Regions from separate parts of the Streptomyces sp. ATCC 21386 genome, predicted to be linked through region 2. Evidence: riboswitches for the same ligand, from Rfam matches in the RefSeq annotation. Region 2 holds a riboswitch; each other region holds the start of a gene.

Region 1 (5,992 bases), 1.9 Mb from region 2:
GACCGAGAAGGGCGTGATCCTGCGCAAGCGCCCCGAGCACGGGATCCTCGCGACCGGCCATCACACGGTCGTGAACGTCCCCGGCACGGACGACTGGTTCATCTGCTACCACCGGTTCGCGATTCCGGGCCCCGGCACCCCGCGCGGTGACGGCGTCCGCCGTGAATCCACCCTGGACCGGCTCGTGTTCGCGGCTGACGGCTCGATCGAGGAGGTCGTGCCGACGCTGGAGTCCATCGGGCCGGTGGTCAGTCCAGGGTGATCCGGGCGGCGACGGGCAGGTGGTCACTGCCGGTCGCGGGCAGGGCACGGATGTCGGCGACGGTCGCCGAGCGGGCCATGACCTGGTCGATCCGGGCGAGCGGGAGACCGGCGGGATAGCTGAAGGCGAAGCCGCGCTCCGCCACGTTCATGCGCGTGGTGAGCGGTGCCAGGCCGCGGTCGTCGACCGTGCCGTTGAGGTCGCCGAGGAGGACCACCGGGTTCCGCGTCTCGGCGGCGACGGCCCGGCCCAGCAGGCCGGCGCTCTCGTCACGCCACCGCGACGCGAGCCCGCCCGCCCCGAGGCGGACGGACGGCAGGTGAGCGACGTACACCGCGATGTCGCCGTGCGGCGTACGGACGGAGGTCCTGAGGCCGCGGCGCCAGTCCTCCTCGATCCCCTCGGGCTTGATGTCCAGCGAACGGGTCCCGGTGAGCGGATGCCGCGACCAGAGTCCGACGGTGCCGCGGACCGCGTGGTGCGGGTACTCCCGGGCAAGTGTCCTCTCGTAGACCGGCAGCGCCGAGGACACCAGTTCCTCCAGCGCGATGAGGTCGGGCCCGGCATCGGCCAGGGCGCGAGCCGTACCCGCCGGGTCGGTGTTCTCGTCGCTCACGTTGTGCTGGACCACGACGAGGTCCCGCGCCCCGGCCGACGCGGCGGGCAGCAGCAGACCGCCGAAGGTGTACGTCCAGGCCGCCGCCGGAAGCAGGAGCGCCAGCAGCGTGACGGCCGAGCGGTGCAGGAGCCCCACGCCGAGCAGGACCACGACCACCAGGCCGAGCCAGGGCAGGAACGCCTCCAGCAGACTGCCCAGCCGGCCCCCGGAGTTGGGGACCAGGCCGGGAAACAGCAGGAGCCCGGCCGTCAGCCCGGCCGCCACGGCGCCGACCCGTCCGGCACCGGGGCGGTCCGGCCGCACGCGGTCGGGAGACGGCGGAGGGGACGGTGGATGTCCGGCGGTCATGAGCCGATCTCAGTCGTGCGGTGCCTGGCCGCTGACCCGGTGGTCTGCGTGGCTGAGCGCCTCCACGACCAGGCGCTTGAGGTGCCCGTCGGCGAGGCTGTAGTAGATGTGACGGCCTTCGCGGCGGGTGTCCACGAGCCCGGCGAGCCGCAGCTTCGCCAGATGCTGGCTGACGGCCGTGCGGGACGCCTCGCAGCGGTCCGCCAGTGAGCCGACGTCCGACTCGCCCTGCGCGAGCAGCCACAGCAGATGCAGCCGGGTGACGTCGGAGAGCATCGCGAACACTCCGGTCGCCTCGGTGAGCCGTGCGCCGTCGGGGGCGCGCAGATGCGCACCGGACGCAGGTGACACGGCATGGCGTTCAGGCATGCGCCCAGCGTAGGCGCTCCGCCGAGGGTGCGGGGAGGTGGGCTCTGGGGTGCGGGTCCGTGGGTGCTGGTCGCGCATATCCCTGCGCCCCTGCGGGCTCCCCTCCCGCCATCATGTGCATAGGTGCGCACATGATGGTTATCATCTGGTCATGCTTGCCGTACTGCGTCATCGTGCCTATCGGCGGCTCTTCGCCGCCCAGGTCGTGGCCCTGGTGGGGACCGGGCTCGCGACCGTCGCGCTCGGGCTCCTGGCGTACGACCTCGCGGGCGCCGACGCCGGTTCCGTCCTCGGTACGGCACTCGCGATCAAGATGGTGGCGTACGTGGTGATCGCCCCCGTCGTGGGCGCGGTCGCCGACCGGCTGCCGCGCCGGACCCTGATGGTGACGGCGGACCTGGTGCGCGCGGGGATCGCCGTGTCCCTGCCGTTCGTAGGCGAGGTCTGGCAGGTCTACGTCCTGGTGTTCCTCCTGCAGTCCGCGTCGGCCGTGTTCACTCCCACGTTCCAGGCCGTCATCCCCGATGTGCTGCCCGAGGAACGCGACTACACCCGGGCCCTGTCGATGTCCCGGCTCGCCTACGACCTGGAGAGCCTCTTCTCCCCCGCGCTCGCGGCCGCACTGCTGTCCGTGACGACCTACGACGGGCTGTTCACCGGCACGGTCCTCGGGTTCCTCGCCTCGGCCGCGCTGGTCGTCTCCACCGCCCTGCCCGAGCGGGCCGCCGTCACCACCCCGCGCGCGGGCGGCGCGTACGCCAGGGCCACCGCCGGGACGCGCCTCTTCCTCGGCGTCCCCGAGCTGCGGGCCCTGCTCGTCCTGAACCTCGCGGTCGCGGCGGCCGGGGCGATGGTGACGGTGAACTCCGTCGTCTACGTCCGTGATGTGCTCGGCCTGTCCGCGGGCGCCCTGCCACTGGCGCTCGGGGCGTACGGGGCGGGGTCGATGGCCGTGGCGCTGGTGCTGCCCCGGGTGCTGGAGAAGGTCCCGGACCGTGCCGTGATGCTGCCGGGCGCCCTGTCGCTGGCCGGCGTCTTCGCCGGGCTCGGGGCCGTCACCGCCGCACAGGGCGGGAGTTGGCGGCTGCCCGCGCTACTGGCGCTCTGGGCCGCGTTCGGTGCCGCGTGCTCTGCGGTGCTCACTCCGGCCGGGCGTCTCGTCCGCCGCTCGGTGGCGCCCGGGGAGCGTACGGCCGCGTTCGCCGCCCAGTTCTCCCTCTCGCACGGCTGCTGGCTGGTGACGTATCCGCTGGCCGGATGGCTGGGGGCTGCGGCCGGGCTGAACTGGGCGGTGCTCGCCCTGGGCTCGCTCGCGCTGGGCGCGGCGCTGACGGCCGTACGGCTGTGGCCGGCGTCGTCGACGTCCCACGTGCACGCCGGGCTGCCCTCCGGTCACCCCCATCTGGTGGGCGCCCGACACGTCCGGGCCGGGTGGCGGCACAGCCACGGCCATCTCGCGGACGGGCTGCACGCGCACTGACGGGCTGCACGCGTACCAGGGTGTGGGCCGTGGTGCGGCGGCCAGCCGGTCGTCCACTTCTGCTCGATCCGCGCGAACCGCCAGACCAGCAGGGCGACCGCCCAGGTGACGAGGAAGAGGCCGACGACGGCATAGCCGACGGTGTTGAGGTCGAGGCCGGCGACCCGGTACCAGAAGGTGCCGTGCAGAGGGGCCTTCTCGGCGACGAGGCCGAGGAGTTCGACCGAGCCGATGACGAGGGCGACGGCCACGGACAGGCCCGTGACGGTGAGGCTGTAGTAGACCTTGCGGACCGGTTGGGAGAACGCCCAGCCGTAGGCGAAGTTCATGAACGAGCCGTCCACGGTGTCGAGGAGCGACGTCCCGGCCGCGAACAGGACGGGCAGGGCCGTCGGTCAGGCCGCGAGCTCCCACCGACGCGCGAGGCGTGCGCCGGAGCGTGCGCCCGGGTGTGAGCTGTCGCACGGCGCCCGCGCACCCCTCGCCTCCGCTTGTCAGCGTCCTTGTCGGGGCACTACTGTCACCACGCCTTGGTGAACGGGAAATCCGGTGTGATGCCGGTGCGGCCCTCGCCACTGTGATCGGGAAGTCCGGCTCCGGTCCTCACGGACAGCCACTGGGTCTTCGGACCCGGGAAGGCGGAGCACGGGCGGTGTCACCCGTAAGCCAGGAGACCGGCCAAGGCGCGTCAACCATCCACGAGGTGCTGGAGAGGGTCTGCTGAGCCATGCACATAGCCGAGGGTTTCCTTCCTCCGGCGCACGCGATCGCCTGGGGCGTCGCGTCCGCGCCGTTCGTCGTCCACGGAGTACGGGCACTCACCCGTGAGGTCAGGGAGCACCCCGAGAGCACGCTGCTGCTCGGTGCCTCGGGTGCCTTCACCTTCGTCCTGTCCGCGCTGAAGCTGCCGTCGGTCACCGGGAGTTGCTCCCACCCCACCGGCACCGGTCTCGGCGCCATCCTGTTCCGGCCGCCGATCATGGCGGTCCTCGGCACCATCACCCTGCTCTTCCAGGCCCTGTTGCTCGCCCACGGGGGTCTGACCACGCTCGGTGCCAACGTCTTCTCCATGGCGATCGCCGGCCCCTGGGCGGGGTACGGCGTCTACCGGCTGCTGCGACGCTTCGGCGTGCCGCTGATGGTGACGGTGTTCTTCGGCGCGTTCGTCGCCGACCTGGTCACCTACTGCGCCACCAGCCTGCAGTTGGCGCTCGCCTTCCCCGACCCGAGCAGCGGCTTCCTGGGCGCGCTCGGCAAGTTCGGCTCCATCTTCGCGGTCACCCAGATCCCGCTCGCGGTCAGCGAGGGTCTGCTCACCGTGCTGGTGATGCGCCTGCTGGTGCAGTCGAGCAAGGGCGAACTCACCCGGCTCGGTGTGCTCCTGACCGACCGGCGGAGCCGCGCCGGTGCCGGGACGGAGAACGAGACCGAGGCGGTGGCCCGATGAGCCGGAACACGAAGATCAACGTACTGCTGCTGCTCGTCGTGGCGGCGCTCGCGGTCCTGCCGCTGGCCCTCGGCCTCGGCGACCACAAGGAGCAGCCGTTCTCGGGCGCCGACGGCGAGGCGGAGACGGCGATCACCGAGATCGAGCCGGACTACGAGCCGTGGTTCTCCCCTCTCTACGAACCGCCTTCCGGCGAGATCGAGTCGGCGCTCTTCTCCCTCCAGGCCGCCCTCGGCGCGGGCGTCCTCGCCTACTACTTCGGCGTCCGGCGGGGCCGGCGCCAGGGCGAGGCCCGGGCGCGGGCCCTGCTGGACGCGGCCGGGGAGGCCGACAAGGCTGCGCAGAAGCCGGTGGACGCGACCGTAGCGGCCCCGACCGCGAGCGCGTCCGGCCCGGCGGCGCATGTGCCGGCGGCCGCGGTGGCGAAGGGCGCGTCGGGGGCGTCCGGCGCCTCCGACCCGACCGGCGACGCAGGCTCCTCCAGCCGCTCCGGGGCCGACCCGGCCGGGCGGGGCTGACCCGGGTGCTGCCGATCGACGCGGCGGCGCACAGCAGTCGCTGGCGCCGCCGTCATCCCGTGGACAAGGCCGTCCTCGGGCTCGGCCTCACCGTGCTCGCGATCTCCCTGCCGCCCTGGCCGGGCGCGGCCCTGGTGCTGCTGACCTCGCTCGTCGTGCTGCTGGGCCCCGCGGGCGTGCCCGGCCGTCGGCTGTGGCGGGCCTACCGGGTGCCGCTGGGCTTCTGCGTGACCGGCGCGCTGCCGCTGCTCGTCCAGGTGGGCGGGCCGGACGGGTTCGTCACCCCGGCCGACGGCGGAGCGGTCCGCGCCGGGGAGTTGCTGCTGCGTACCTCGGCCGCCTCCCTCGGCGTCCTCCTGTTCGCCTTCACCACCCCGATGTCGGACCTGCTGCCCCGGCTGGTCCGGGCCGGGGTGCCCGCGCCGGTCGTGGACGTGGCGCTGGTGACGTACCGGATGAGCTTCCTCCTCCTGGACTCGGTGCGCCGGATCCGGGAGGCGCAGGCGGCGCGGCTGGGGCACACCACCCGGGCCGCCACCTGGCGTTCCCTGGCCGGGCTCGGCGCCACCGCGTTCGTCCGGGCCTTCGACCGGGCGGCGCGGTTGCAGACCGGGCTCGCCGGGCGCGGGTACGACGGCACCCTGCGCGTCCTGGTGCCCGAGGCCCGGGTGTCCGTGCGATTCACCATGGCCAGTGCCGCGCTGCTGGCGGCCGTGGCCGCCCTCACCCTCGTACTGGATTCGTCCTGGAAAGGCCGCTGACATGAGCGAGCCCGTACTCGTCGCCCTGCGGGGCGCGTCGTTCGCGTACGAGGACGGACCGCCCGTGCTCAGCGAACTCGACTTCGAGGTGCGCGCGGGGCGCGCGCTCGCCCTGCTGGGCCGCAACGGCAGCGGCAAGACGACGCTGATGCGCCTGCTCAGCGGCGGACTGCGGCCCCACTCGGGCG
Region 2 (5,992 bases):
GCCGTGGCCGTCATCGCGCCGGTCGCTGTCGGTGTCTTCCTCGTCATGCTGTCCTGCGTCACGCTGTCGTGCGTCATGCTGTCCTCCGTCGCATCAGCCACAGGAAGAAGGGGCCGCCGACCAGGGCGGTGAGGATGCCCACGGGGATCTCCTCCGGGCTCATGACGGTGCGTGCGGCCAGGTCGGCGGCGATGAGGAAGGCCGCGCCGAGCAGCGCGGCGGCGGGCAGCGCGCGGCGGTGGTCGGCGCCGACGAGCAGCCGTACGACATGCGGCATGATCAGGCCGACGAAGCCGATCTGGCCGCTGACCGCGACGATCGTGCCGATCATCAACGCGACCAGCGTGAACATCGCGGCACGGAAACGGTGTACGTCCAGACCGAGCGCGACGGCGGCCTCCTCCCCCGCCAGGAGCAGGTTGAGGGACCGGCAGACACCGAGCAGGACGGCCGTGCCGAGCAGGACGGCGCCGACGGGGATCCACACCACCGTCCAGGTCGTGCCGCCCAGCCCGCCGAGCATCCAGCGCAGCGCCGACTGCGTCTTGTGCGGGTCGTCGGAGGTGACGACCAGGAAGCTGGCGAGCGCCGACAGCACCTCGGCCATCGCCACGCCCGCCAGCACCAGCCGTACGGTGGTCATCCGCCCGCCGGACCGGGCCAGGAAGTAGACGGCGACGAGCGCGGCGAGAGCGCCGAGGAACGCCGCCACCGGCAGGGAGAACACCCCGAACAGGGTGAGGCCGAAGACGACGACCAGCACCGCGCCGACCGTGGCACCCGAGGAGACCCCGAGCAGCATCGGGTCCGCGAGCGGGTTGCGCACCAGAGCCTGCAGGGCCATCCCGCACACGGCGAGGCCCGCGCCCACGACACCGGCCAGCAGCACGCGCGGCAGCCGTACGTCGATGACGATCGTCTCGCGGACAGGAGTCCAGGTCGGGTCGGCCAGCGCCGGATGCACGCGGTGCAGCAGGATGCCCCACACCTGGTCGGCCGGGACGCCGATGGATCCGACGGCGATCCCGAACGTGGCCGAGACCAGGACGAGCGCGCCGAGCAGCAGGAGCACGAGCGGGTAGGGAATCCGCTTGCGGCCCGGGACTGTGACATCACCGCCGACCGCTCTCCGGAAGCTCGCCTCCGGTCCGGCGCCCGCGTCCTTCTCCTCGGTCACGCCCGCCGCGTCGGTCGCGCCGCTCACTTGAAGCGATCCGGGTGGATCTGGCGGGCCAGGGACTCCACGGCGGCCGGCACCCGGACGCCCAGCACCGTGGACGACAGGGGCAGCACGGCGAACCGCTTGTTCCTGATGGCGGGTACGTCCTTGAGCGCCGGGTTCGACAGCAGGAACTTCTTCTTGTCCTCGACCGACTGGTCGCCGTAGTCGTAGATGACGATGACCTCGGGCGCCCGCTCGGCCACCTGCTCGAACGACACGTCGCCGAACGCCTTGTCCACGTCGGCGAAGAGGTTCACCGCGCCCGCCTGCTTGATCATCTCGTTGCCGATGCCCGCCCCGCCGGCGGTGAAGGCCGTCTTGTCTCCGCTGTCGTAGACGAAGAGCTTGACCGGCGTGACTCCGGCGAGCTTGCTCTCGACCGTGTCGAGGGTGGCGTGGAGCTTCTTCAGCTCCTTGTCGGCTCGTTCCGGCACCCCGAAGATCTTGGCCACGTTGCGGATCTCCTGGTCCATCGTGGCCATCGTCACGGGCCCGGACGGGCACTCCTCGATGTTCAGGTAGGAGTTGATCCCGGCCTTGGACAGGGCATCGCGGCTGCGGCCCTCCTTCTCGTCGAAGGTGCTGGCGAAACCGCCGTAGGCGAAGTCGGGTTCGGCGGACAACAGCGCTTCGAAGGACGGGTACTCCTTCGCGATGACCTTGATGCCGTCGTACGCGTCCTGGTACTCGGGGAGGATCTTGTCGTCGAGGTAGGCCGTGCCCACCAACGACTTCCCCAGGCCCAGCGCCAGCATGACCTCGGTCGCGTGCTGGTTCAGCGACACCGCGCGCTGCGGAGGACGCTGATAGGTCGTCTTCACACCGCAGTTGGAGAGGGTGACGGGGAAGCCGTCGACGGCGGGGCCGGCGGCCTGGGCGGCGTCGTCCCGGGTGGCGCTCCCGCCACAGCCGGATATCAGCAGGGCCGCGGCGGCGATCGCCGACAGCAGGGACATCGGGCGCTTGCCCATCATGGGGTGGGTCCTCTCACCGCGGGGTGGAACGGGAACGGTCCGGACCAGGTGGTGGTCCGGAGGGCGGCCGGGTACGACGGCCGGCCGGAGTGGCTGAGTTCGATCGCGTCGGGTCGATCGGGCAGGTCAGGTCGGGTCGGGAGTCGTCGAGTCAGTCGCGGCGCGTCAGTCGCGGCGCGTCAGTCGCGTCACGTCAGCTGTCGAGCCGCCTCGGCAGCCGATGACACGGAGTTCCCGGCCCGGGCGCGCCGGGGCGGGGTGAAGACGTAGAGGTCCAGGATGTCCGGCAGTTCCGCGATGCCCGGTCCGCCCGCCCGTACCCAGGCGGCGATGTCCTCGGTCGCGTCGGAATCGTTGACGAGGCCGAACCAGACCGGACGGCCACCGGCGGCGCGCCCCTCCGACGAGGGCTGCACGACGATCACATTCGCCTGCTCGCACACGTCGAGACACTCGGTGATCCGGACCGGGGCGTCCTCGGCCAGACGCGCGGTCTGCTCACCGTGGTCCACACCGGTCACCTTCGGACTGCCGCAGCAGCAGTCCCGGCACACCACGACCCGGCACGGCACCGAGCCGTCCCGCGATACGTCCGTGGGCATCCCGACACACCAGCCTCCCCGGGGAAATCCGCCCCAGTCACATCGAGGAGGCGACCGCGTGAGTCTCCTGGCTCTCGGGTCAGTGCTCGTCCCGGCCTTCCCACCCGCGTCCGGGCAGTGGTCTGTTCGGGATCCGCTCGCCGATCACAGTGGCGGTACCGCGCCGGATTCACACCGGCTTCCTCGTTCCGCCGTCGCCTTTGTCGCGGGCCATCATGACAGAAGGACACGTCATCTCATACGTCCGCGGCGCGATGCGCCGTGGTGAGGCGCAGCACACGACCCGCGCACGAAAGCATCGCGCGCCTCCCCCTATGTCCGGGAACCGGGACAACCCAAGGGCTCCCCGGAGTCACGTCCTCGCGGAAGCCCTTCGTCATACCGCGTGCAAGTGAAGGTCGAGAAGACGATCACGAGCAGGACAGCCGCGCCGTCGCCGCTACGGCATCACCACGCTCACGGCGCGGACAGCAGGCCCTGGTGGTCGTGGACCTGCTCGACGATCAGCCAGCTGCTCAGCGGCTCGTACGCCAGCACGCCAGCACGTCCCAGCCTGAACCCTGCGTCGTGGCCCACGCCTTGGACAGCTGCGCCTTGAAGTCGGCGAAGGACCCGAAGGACTCGGCGATGGCGTCCGCCGACTCGCCCACGCCGTCCTTCTCCAGCGGCTCGCCCCCGCCCTCACCGGTCGTGTTGTGCCAGTAGATGCTGTGCAGGATGCGGCCGGAGAGGTGGAAGGCCAGGTTCTTGCGGCTGGCTCACCAGAACACCGAAAGCGGTGTGGGAGTGCCCAGTCGTCTGCCGAAACGGTGCACTCTCCTCATCCGGCTACGACATCACCGGTCGGCAGCTGACAAGCCCTCTTGGGGATCGAGTTGCCTCACTTGTGCAGCAGTCGTTCCCGTGGCGGTGGCGGCCAGGTAGGTGATGCGGAGGGTGCCGGTGGTGTGTTCGCGGTCGACGAGGACGTCGACGCCGTAGACCGACTGGATCAGGTCCCGGGTCAGCACGGCCTCCGGAGCGCCCGCCGCGGCGACCTCACCGTGGTCGAGGACGACGATGTGGTCGCAGTAACGGGCGGCGAGGTTGAGGTCGTGCAGGGCCACGACGCAGGTGACCTCCAGTGAGGTCAGCAGGTCGAGGAGCTCGAGCTGGTGGCGTATGTCGAGGTGGTTGGTGGGTTCGTCGAGCAGGATCTCCTGCGGTTCCTGGGCGAGAGCGCGGGCGAGTTGGGCGCGCTGCTTCTCCCCTCCGGAGAGGGTGTGCCAGCTCTGGTACTGCTTGCCGGTGATGTCGGTCCGTTCCAGCGCCGCGTCGACGATCCGCCGGTCTTGCTCGGTCAGTGCGTCGAAGCGGCCGCGGAACGGTGTGCGGCCGAGTTCCACGACCTGGCGGACGTTGACGTGGTTGTGGGCGGACACGTCCTGTTCGACGACGGCGAGCCGGCGGGCCCGCACCCGGCGGCTGAGGTCGTGCAGGCTGGTGTCGTCGAAGTGGATGGTTCCGGTGTCGGGGCGGCGCAGTCCGGCGAGCAGGCGCAGCAGTGTCGACTTGCCCGAGCCGTTGGGGCCGAGAAGGCCGACGATCTTCCCGTCGTGGGCCGCCATCTCGATGTTGTCCAGCAGCCGGTGGCCCTTGACCGACCAGGAGAGTTGGGTGGTGGTGATGCGGCCCATCAGGACTCCAGACGCTTCAGGACCAGCGCGAAGGCAGGCGCGCCGAGAAGCGCGGTGATGACGCCGGCGGGCAGTTCGTGCGGCGAGAACGCCGTCCGCGCGAACACGTCCACCCAGATGAGGAAGATGGCGCCGACGAGTGCGGACAGGGGGAGCAGGGAGCGGTGCGTCGGGCCCGCGAGAATACGGACTGCGTGCGGGACGAGCAGCGCGATGAAGCCGATCGCGCCGGAGGCCGCCACGGCGGCCGCCGTCATGACCGAGGTCAGCACCATCAGCCAGACGCGGGCAGCGGTGACGTTGATCCCCAGGGCTTCGGCGGAGTCCCACCCGAACGTGAAGGCGTCGAGGGCGGGCGCGAAGAACTGGACGGCGATCACCCCGATCAGGATGATCACGACGGTGACGGTCACGCCGTCCCATCGGGCGCCGCCGAGGGTGCCGAGCAGCCAGTAGGTGAAGCCGCGGGTGGAGTTCGCGTCGCCGCTGACCATGAGGATGACCGAGGTGAGCGCCGCGAAGAACTGGGACACGAGCACGCCGGTGAGCACCACTCGGGAAGGGCTGGCGACGCGCCCCCCGCCGAGGAGGACCAGCAGCAGGGCGAAGGAAACCAGGCCGCCGACGAACGCTCCGGTCGACAGGGAGATGCTTCCGCCGATGCCCAGCAGGAGCACGGCGACCGCGCCGGTGGAGGCGCCGGAGGAGACTCCCAGCAGGTAGGGGTCGGCCAGGGGATTCCTGGTGACCGCCTGCAGGACCGCGCCCGATACCGCCAGGGCCATGCCGACCACGCAGGCCAGCAGCACCCGCGGGAAACGTGACTCCCAGATCAACGCGTCCAGCAGCCCCGGCAGTGGCGGGGTGGGGGCGATATCGCCCAGGCCGATGTGCCTGAGGATCGTGGAGACGACATCCAGGGGCTGGATGTTCGCGCTTCCGAACAGCGAGGCGGCGACGATCGACATCAGCAGCCCGGCCACGGCCAGGATGAAGAGTGCCGCCGTCGAGGCGCGCCGCGCGCCAACCGGAACCTTCTCAGGGCTGGTGACCGGAGTCCCGGTGGGCGCGGCAGTCGTCTGTGAGCTCGTGGTCATGGTGGTTGACGGCTCAGCCAAGCTTGTTCAGGCCGTCGACCAGCGCGGGTACCGCGGACGCGCTGCCGTAGCTGGGGTCCATGTGGGTGCCGGGGATGGTGACGAACCGGTCGCCCTGCACGGCGGCGAGCTTGCGGGTGAGGGGGTCCTTCTTGAGCAGCTCGATCTTCTCCTTGGCGGTGTCGTTGGGTTCGCCTCGGCTCAGGTCGGCCAGGATGATGACGTCGGGATTCCGGGCGGCGACCTCGTCCCAGCTCACCTCCGCCCACTTGGTCTTCGCGTCCTTGAAGATGTTCTCGACCCCGACGCTCTCGGAGATGTGCTGCGGCAGACCGCCGGGGCCCGCGGCCCACGGGGTGCCCTCGTAGGTGGAGTAGAACCACATCACCTTCAGCGGCTTGTCCGGCTTCTTGTAGCCCTT
Region 3 (5,992 bases), 570 kb from region 2:
GTCAACACCGACTCCAACGGCTGGGCGGTGTCCGGCCTGAACGCCTGCGGCATCAACCCGCAGACCGGCGACTTCCTCACCTCCCAGGGCAAGACGCCGGTCGACTTCCTGATCGCGCAGCAATTCAACCCCGGCGGCGGCTTCAAGTACCTGCCCAGCGACACCGGCCCGTCCGCGTACGCCTCCATCGACGGCCTACGGGCGGTGGCCGGCGGCGGCTTCACCTCCGCACCGCCCGTCCCGGCCACCGCCGGCGCGCCGCAGTGGGTGGGCGAGAACTCCTTCACGTCCGGTACGGCGACGAAGCTGGCACTGACCGTGGACGACGGTGCCGGCAACCTCAAGGTCTGCTCCGTCGCCCTCACCCCGACGGGCTCGACGACCACGCTGGGCGCTGTCCTCGACGCGGCCGTCACCTCGGCCACCCCCTCGGGCTGCGTGACCGCCGTGACCCCGGCATCCGGCACCGGCGCCGTCACCTCTGTGAACGGCAAGGCCAACAGCGGCGCGAACACCTGGAAGGTCAGCGTCGACGGCTCGTCGTTCGTCTCCGCCGCACGGGAGTACGCCGTGGGGGTCGGCGACACGATCGCCGTACGCTGGGGCTCCTGACCAGGGACCGGCCGGGCGGCGCCCGCAGAGACGAACGCGCCCTAGAGTCACGCCATGCGCATCGTCTCGCTCCTGCCGGCCGCCACCGACATCGTCGCCGAACTCGGGCTGTCCTCGTGGTTGGCCGGCCGCACGCACGAGTGCGACTGGCCACCGCGGGACGTGGCCTCCGTGCCCGTGGTGACAGGCGCCGATCTGGACCAGAACGCCCTCGGCAGCCGGGAGATCTCGGACGCCGTCGGCGGGGCCGCGCACTCCGGGTCATCGCTCTACACCCTGGACACCGAGGCCCTCGCGGCTCTGCGGCCCGACGTGGTGCTCACCCAGGACCTGTGCGACGTGTGCGCCGTGTCGTACGAGAAGGTCAGCAGCACCGTGCGGTTGCTGGACGCGGACACCCGCGTCCTCAGCCTGGAACCGCGCACCCTCGACGACGTGCTCGACTGCCTGGTCACCGTGGGCGGGGTGCTGGGCGTTCGCGAACGCTCCGAGCGACGCCGGGCCGAGCTGCTGGCCCGGCTGACGCACGTCCGCGCGGTGGTCGCGGGCCGCGCCCGGCCCCGGGTGGTGGCGATCGAGTGGCTGGACCCGCTGTGGCCCGCCGGGCACTGGGTCCCCGAGCAGATCACCGCCGCCGGCGGCGAGCCGCTGCTCGCCGCACCGGGCGAGCACACCCGACCGATGACCTGGGACGCGGTACGTGCCGCACGACCGGACGTGGTGCTGGTCCTGCCGTGCGGCTTCCCACCGGAGCGCACGCTGCGCGAGGCGCACCTGCTCACCGGACTGCCGGGCTGGTCCGACCTGCCGGCCGTGCGGTCCGGGCGGGTCTGGGTTCTGGACGGCCCGTCCTATTTCAACAGGCCCGGCCCCCGCGTGGTGCGCGGGACGGAGGTCCTGGCCCGCGTACTGCACGACGTGCGGGCCGGGGCCGAGCTCACCGCCGACGAGGCACAGCCGTTCCCCGGCCCGCCCAGCCGATGAGCGGAGAACGGGCTCAGAAGGCCGTCCAGGTGAAGGCGACCTCGTCGCCGGCGTTCAGCTTGAACTGACAGCCTCCCACCGGCGTGGACGTCCCGTTGACAGAGATGTTCCAGTAGGCGACACCCCCGCCGCTGACGCCCTTGACCGTTTCGACCAGAAAGTCGTCGAACGACGCGTACCAGGTGCCGTCCCATGTGAAGCCCCGCTTGCGGGCGGCGTCGTCGAGCGCGGCCGTGGGTGTGGGGACGGCCGTGGGATGGGCGCCGCCGTTGGTGCCGTCACATGTGTGCGTCCCTCCGCTCGCGGTGGTGACGTCGTGGCCCCGGGTCTTGATCTTCCCCTTGAAGAGGAGCCCGTCCGGGCCCTGGACAGCGAGACTCACCTTGACCGGAACGTTCGTGTCCACGGCACTCCGCGCGTGGGCGGCGGCCGGAGCGGAGGCGAGAACGAGACCGAGGGCGGTCGCGGCCATCAGGTGGCGGAGTACGGGGTTACGGTCCATGGCGGAGCCTTCCTGGTGCGGGCGGGCCCGCAGCCCGTCACCGAGCGAACGAGACGGCCCGCCTGGCTCTCGGCTTCGCGCTGCGGTCCATGACAGTGGAAGCGGTACAGGGCACGCGCCGGGTCACCCGACTCGCGGCCCCACGGGCCGCACACGGTTGCAGGTCAGCGCCGGATTCGCACCGGCTTCCCCCAGTCACGCGCGTATGCGGTTGTCGTACCTACGCTGTGACACCCCTCCGCACCCGACGCCGGCCGCTGCCGCCGCCTCCGGGCACCGAAGTCCCCGCATCCTAAGGCCCGTTGGGGCCCACCCGACAGCCCTACCAGGCCACGCCCCACCTCGGGCACTCCTCTACGAACCGGCTCCCGGTATGCCGTACGACGACTTCGTCGGCCACCAGGCTCTCCGACAAGTCCCCGCGCCACGCCTTCGTCGATTTGCTGGGCTTCACCGCCTGAGAGCACCGCCCGTCCGTCCGGAGGCCAGCACCAGGATCTCCGCGTCGACCCGTCCCAGCGCGTCGTCACGGGGCACCACCGGGATGCTCTCGCACACCTCGAAGCCGGCCTCGCGAAGGTGCGGCGCGAGTGAAGCGCGGGTCCACAGGCGTTCGCGGACGGCGGCGAGATGGGCCACGGGTTCTCCCTCGCCGTCTCGGGTGGCGTCCGGGAGGAAGAGGGTGCGGGAGAAGTGGGGGCCGTCGGGGTCGTGGCGCATGGCGGCGAAGAGGAGGTGACGTGTGCCGTGGTCGTCGGTGAAGTCGGTGGCCAGGACGCCGTTGCGGCGGGCGTAGGTGGCGAGGGCGGGCTCGGTGAGGACGGGGAGGCAGAGCACGCCGTCGGGAGCCAGGAGGCTGCGGACACGGGTGAGGAAGGCGGTGAGCGTGCGGGCGTCGGCGAACATGTTCACCGCCGTGTCGCCGAGCGTGGCCGTGGTGTAGCCCGTGCCGAGGTCGGTCGCCGGGTCGAGGACGTCGCCGTGTACGACCCGGATGCCCTGGGCCAGATCGGGGTGTTGGATCAGGTGGGCGCGCAGACGGGTGGTGGCGGCGCGGGAGATGTCCACGGCCGTGGTGGGGAGGTCTTCTGCGGCCAGGGCCAGGGCTACGCGGCCTCGGCCGCAGCCGATGTCGAGGACACGTCCGCCTCGCTTGCGTGCGATGGCCGTGAAGTGGTCGGTGTCCCAGGTCTTCGTGGTGGTCTGCTGGTGGAGGTAGGGCTCGAAGGGGTCCTCGTAGATGTCGGTGATGTGCAGCGCGGGCAGGCGGTCCAGGAGGTGACGGAAGGGAGGGAGGCAGATCCGTCGTACTCGGCCGACGCTGTCGTCAGATCCGCTGGTATCGCTCGTCTCGCTGGTGTCGCTCACTGGGGTTCGGCCACCTTGTGCTCGTCCTTGTTCTCGTCGTTCCCGGGAGTACGGGCCGTTTCGTCGCCCGTGCGGTCGCGGCTGAGCACCGCGTAGGCCAGCGCCACGACGGTCAGGGCGATGCCGGCCATCCACAGAGGTGCGCGCAGGCCGAACGTGTCGGCGACCACACCGCCGGTCAGGGCGCCGAGCGGTACGGCGGCCATGGAGAAGGTGCGGTTGGCGCTGTTGACGCGGCCCAGGAGTTCGGTGGGGACGAGTCGTTGGCGCAGGGTGACGGCCAGGACGTTCCAAACGGCGAAAGCGGCTCCGGTACCGCCCCAGGCGAGGGCGGCCAGGGCCGGGTGCGGGTAGGCCGCGAGGGCGAGGTCGAGCACGGCGGTGACCGCGATCGCGGTGATCTGCAGGGCCCGACGGTCGAAGCGGCGTACGAGGGCGGGGGTGGCGAGGGAACCGGCCACGCCGCCGATCGCGCCGACGGCGAGCATGACGCCGTAGCCGGACTCAGAGACACCCATGGGGCCGCGGGCGAGCAGCACCAGGGTGGCTTCCCAGGCCATGGTGAAGAAGGTCAGGGCCGCGCCGGTGAGGACGATGGTGCGGATGAAACGGGCCCGCCACAGCCAGCGCATGCCCGCCGCCGCGTCGGAGACGACGGTGCGGACGATCGGCCCGTGTGGTCTGGCGGGTGGGGCCGGGGTGCGGATGCGGGTGAGCAGGAGGACGCCGACGAGCATCGCGGCGGCGTTCAGGCCGAAGGGCAGGGCGGGTGAGACGGCGAAGAGGAGGCCACCGAGGGCCGGGCCGGCGAGGTCCTGGCCGACGCGTTCGGCGGTGACCAGTGCGCTGTTGGCCTGTTCCAGCTTCTCGTCGGCGACGACGCGGGGCACGAGGGTCTGCGCGGCGTTGTCGTAGGCGGCCTCGCCGATGCCCAGCAGGAACGCCGTCGCGTAGAGCAACGGCATGGACCGTACGTCGGCCAGCAGGGCCAGGGCCAGGAGGGCGAGGAGGACGGTGCGGGCGGTGTTCGCCCAGGCCATGAAGGTCTCGGGCCTGCTGCGGTCGACGAGCGAGCCGATCGGCAGGCCGAAGAGGAACCAGGGCAGGAAGATGCAGGCCGTCAGGGCGCTGACGGCGAAGGGGTCTCGGGTGGTGGCCGCGGCGAGCAGCGGCAGGGCGACGACGCGGACGCCGTCGCCGAGGTTGGAGAGGGTGGCGGCGGCGAGGAGCCGCGTGAAGCGGGTGTCGCGGCCGGCGGCGGACGTCACTGGGGCGGCTCCGTGGGGCGGGCACCTGCGGCCAGGGCTGCGGCGAGGCGTCCTCGGGGTGCCTGGGCGGGGAGCGCTGCGTGGCGGTCGATGATGCGGTGGGCCAAGTCGTCGGTGTCGACGGTGTCGAGGAAGGCGCGCAGTGCGGTGAGGCGGTCCTTGGCCTGTGCGGCGACGGTGTCGGGGGTGTCGGCGAACCGCCAGGGGAACGTCTCGCGCAGGGCGGGGTCGGATGCGGCTGCCTGGTCGACGAGGTCGTGCAGGATGTCGGCCCACATGGGTGGGGTGTCGCCGCTGAAGGTGATGTGGACGGACTCGCTGTCGGTGGTCCAGGCGTCGTGGACCACTCCGCGCGGGATGTAGAGGGAGTCGCCGGGGTGCAGGTCGAGTTCGGCGATCACGGGGGTGTCGTAGCGCTCCCCCGGTGCGGGCATCGTGCGCGGCCACTGGGTCGGGGGAGCTTGGAGGCGCCAGTGTTTGACACCGTGGACCTGGCGGACGAGGACGGACATGGGGTCGTAGTGCGGTCCTGCGCCGCGTGAGTGGGCGGGGGTGAGGTAGGCGCCGGCGGAGGCGGGAAAGCCCAGCTCCGCTGACAACTGCTCGCAGAAGTCGGCCACTTCGGGGCAGTAGCGCACCAGGCCGCGCAGGACGACAGTGGCGCCGCGTTCCATCTCGCGCAGGACGGCGTGCGGGTCGGCGACGCCGTCGGCCTGGCCCGCGCCGGTTCCGGTGCGGTGGGTGAAGCGGGCGGCGGGGACGTAGGCGCCGTCGCGCAGGAGCCGGAGGTAGGGGATGCGCAGACCGCGGTGGACGACGAGGTCCTCGGCGAGGCTCAGCCCGAAGACGTCGTCGAAGTCGCCCAGGTCGCGGGAGTGCAGGGGTGTCATCTCCCAGACTTCGCGTAGCTCGTCGGTGTCGCTGACGAGGCGTTCCAGCACCATGGCGCGTACTCCTGTTCGTGGCGGTGTTCAGCGGTCCAGCAGCCGGAGACGGGGTGGGTCGGCCAGGCCCAGGTGCGGTGCGAAGGGCACGGCCCGGCTGTCGAGGTCGTCGAGGTCGGTGAAGCCGCGGTCGTACAGGGCCGGGACGAGCACGGTGGTGTCCCAGCGGCTCAGACAGTGCCGGTGCAGGGCCGCGCGCGAGACGCGCTGGAGCGGGTAACCCCGGGCCGCCAGTTGAGCGTTGAGCTGTTCGGCGTCGGCGATCAGCTCACGCAACCGGGTCACACCGGGAGCGGTGCGGACTGCCTCGGCAA

What was found. Region 2 has a riboswitch for cobalamin ahead of GWK25_RS13850 ((2Fe-2S) ferredoxin domain-containing protein). Riboswitches for the same ligand answer to the same signal wherever they lie in the genome.
Region 1: another riboswitch for cobalamin. It lies ahead of GWK25_RS21645 (energy-coupling factor ABC transporter permease); the one in region 2 lies ahead of GWK25_RS13850 ((2Fe-2S) ferredoxin domain-containing protein).
Region 3: another riboswitch for cobalamin. It lies ahead of GWK25_RS11420 (DUF4430 domain-containing protein); the one in region 2 lies ahead of GWK25_RS13850 ((2Fe-2S) ferredoxin domain-containing protein).

Annotation. Positions count from the first base shown of each region.
Region 1 is NZ_JAAVVL010000001.1:5,075,467-5,081,458, reverse strand. Features, by position in the region: gene GWK25_RS21670 (family 43 glycosylhydrolase) at 1-262, shown strand, start outside; gene GWK25_RS21665 (endonuclease/exonuclease/phosphatase family protein) at 249-1,229, opposite strand; gene GWK25_RS21660 (metalloregulator ArsR/SmtB family transcription factor) at 1,239-1,598, opposite strand; gene GWK25_RS21655 (MFS transporter) at 1,750-3,078, shown strand; partial or broken gene GWK25_RS21650 (HoxN/HupN/NixA family nickel/cobalt transporter) at 3,123-3,464, opposite strand; cobalamin riboswitch at 3,571-3,776, shown strand; gene GWK25_RS21645 (energy-coupling factor ABC transporter permease) at 3,806-4,525, shown strand; gene GWK25_RS21640 (energy-coupling factor ABC transporter substrate-binding protein) at 4,522-5,043, shown strand; gene cbiQ (cobalt ECF transporter T component CbiQ) at 5,049-5,804, shown strand; gene GWK25_RS21630 (energy-coupling factor ABC transporter ATP-binding protein) at 5,806-5,992, shown strand, end outside.
Region 2 is NZ_JAAVVL010000001.1:3,168,882-3,174,873, reverse strand. Features, by position in the region: gene GWK25_RS13865 (ABC transporter ATP-binding protein) at 1-14, opposite strand, end outside; gene GWK25_RS13860 (FecCD family ABC transporter permease) at 74-1,204, opposite strand; gene GWK25_RS13855 (ABC transporter substrate-binding protein) at 1,201-2,196, opposite strand; gene GWK25_RS13850 ((2Fe-2S) ferredoxin domain-containing protein) at 2,385-2,798, opposite strand; cobalamin riboswitch at 2,839-3,031, opposite strand; partial or broken gene GWK25_RS13845 (Fe-Mn family superoxide dismutase) at 3,273-3,547, opposite strand; gene GWK25_RS13840 (ABC transporter ATP-binding protein) at 3,635-4,474, opposite strand; gene GWK25_RS13835 (iron chelate uptake ABC transporter family permease subunit) at 4,474-5,442, opposite strand; gene GWK25_RS13830 (ABC transporter substrate-binding protein) at 5,585-5,992, opposite strand, start outside.
Region 3 is NZ_JAAVVL010000001.1:2,596,363-2,602,354, reverse strand. Features, by position in the region: gene GWK25_RS11430 (hypothetical protein) at 1-612, shown strand, start outside; gene GWK25_RS11425 (cobalamin-binding protein) at 667-1,596, shown strand; gene GWK25_RS11420 (DUF4430 domain-containing protein) at 1,610-2,098, opposite strand; cobalamin riboswitch at 2,198-2,325, opposite strand; gene GWK25_RS11415 (bifunctional 2-polyprenyl-6-hydroxyphenol methylase/3-demethylubiquinol 3-O-methyltransferase UbiG) at 2,549-3,466, opposite strand; gene GWK25_RS11410 (MFS transporter) at 3,463-4,734, opposite strand; gene GWK25_RS11405 (cupin domain-containing protein) at 4,731-5,678, opposite strand; gene GWK25_RS11400 (TfuA-like protein) at 5,706-5,992, opposite strand, start outside.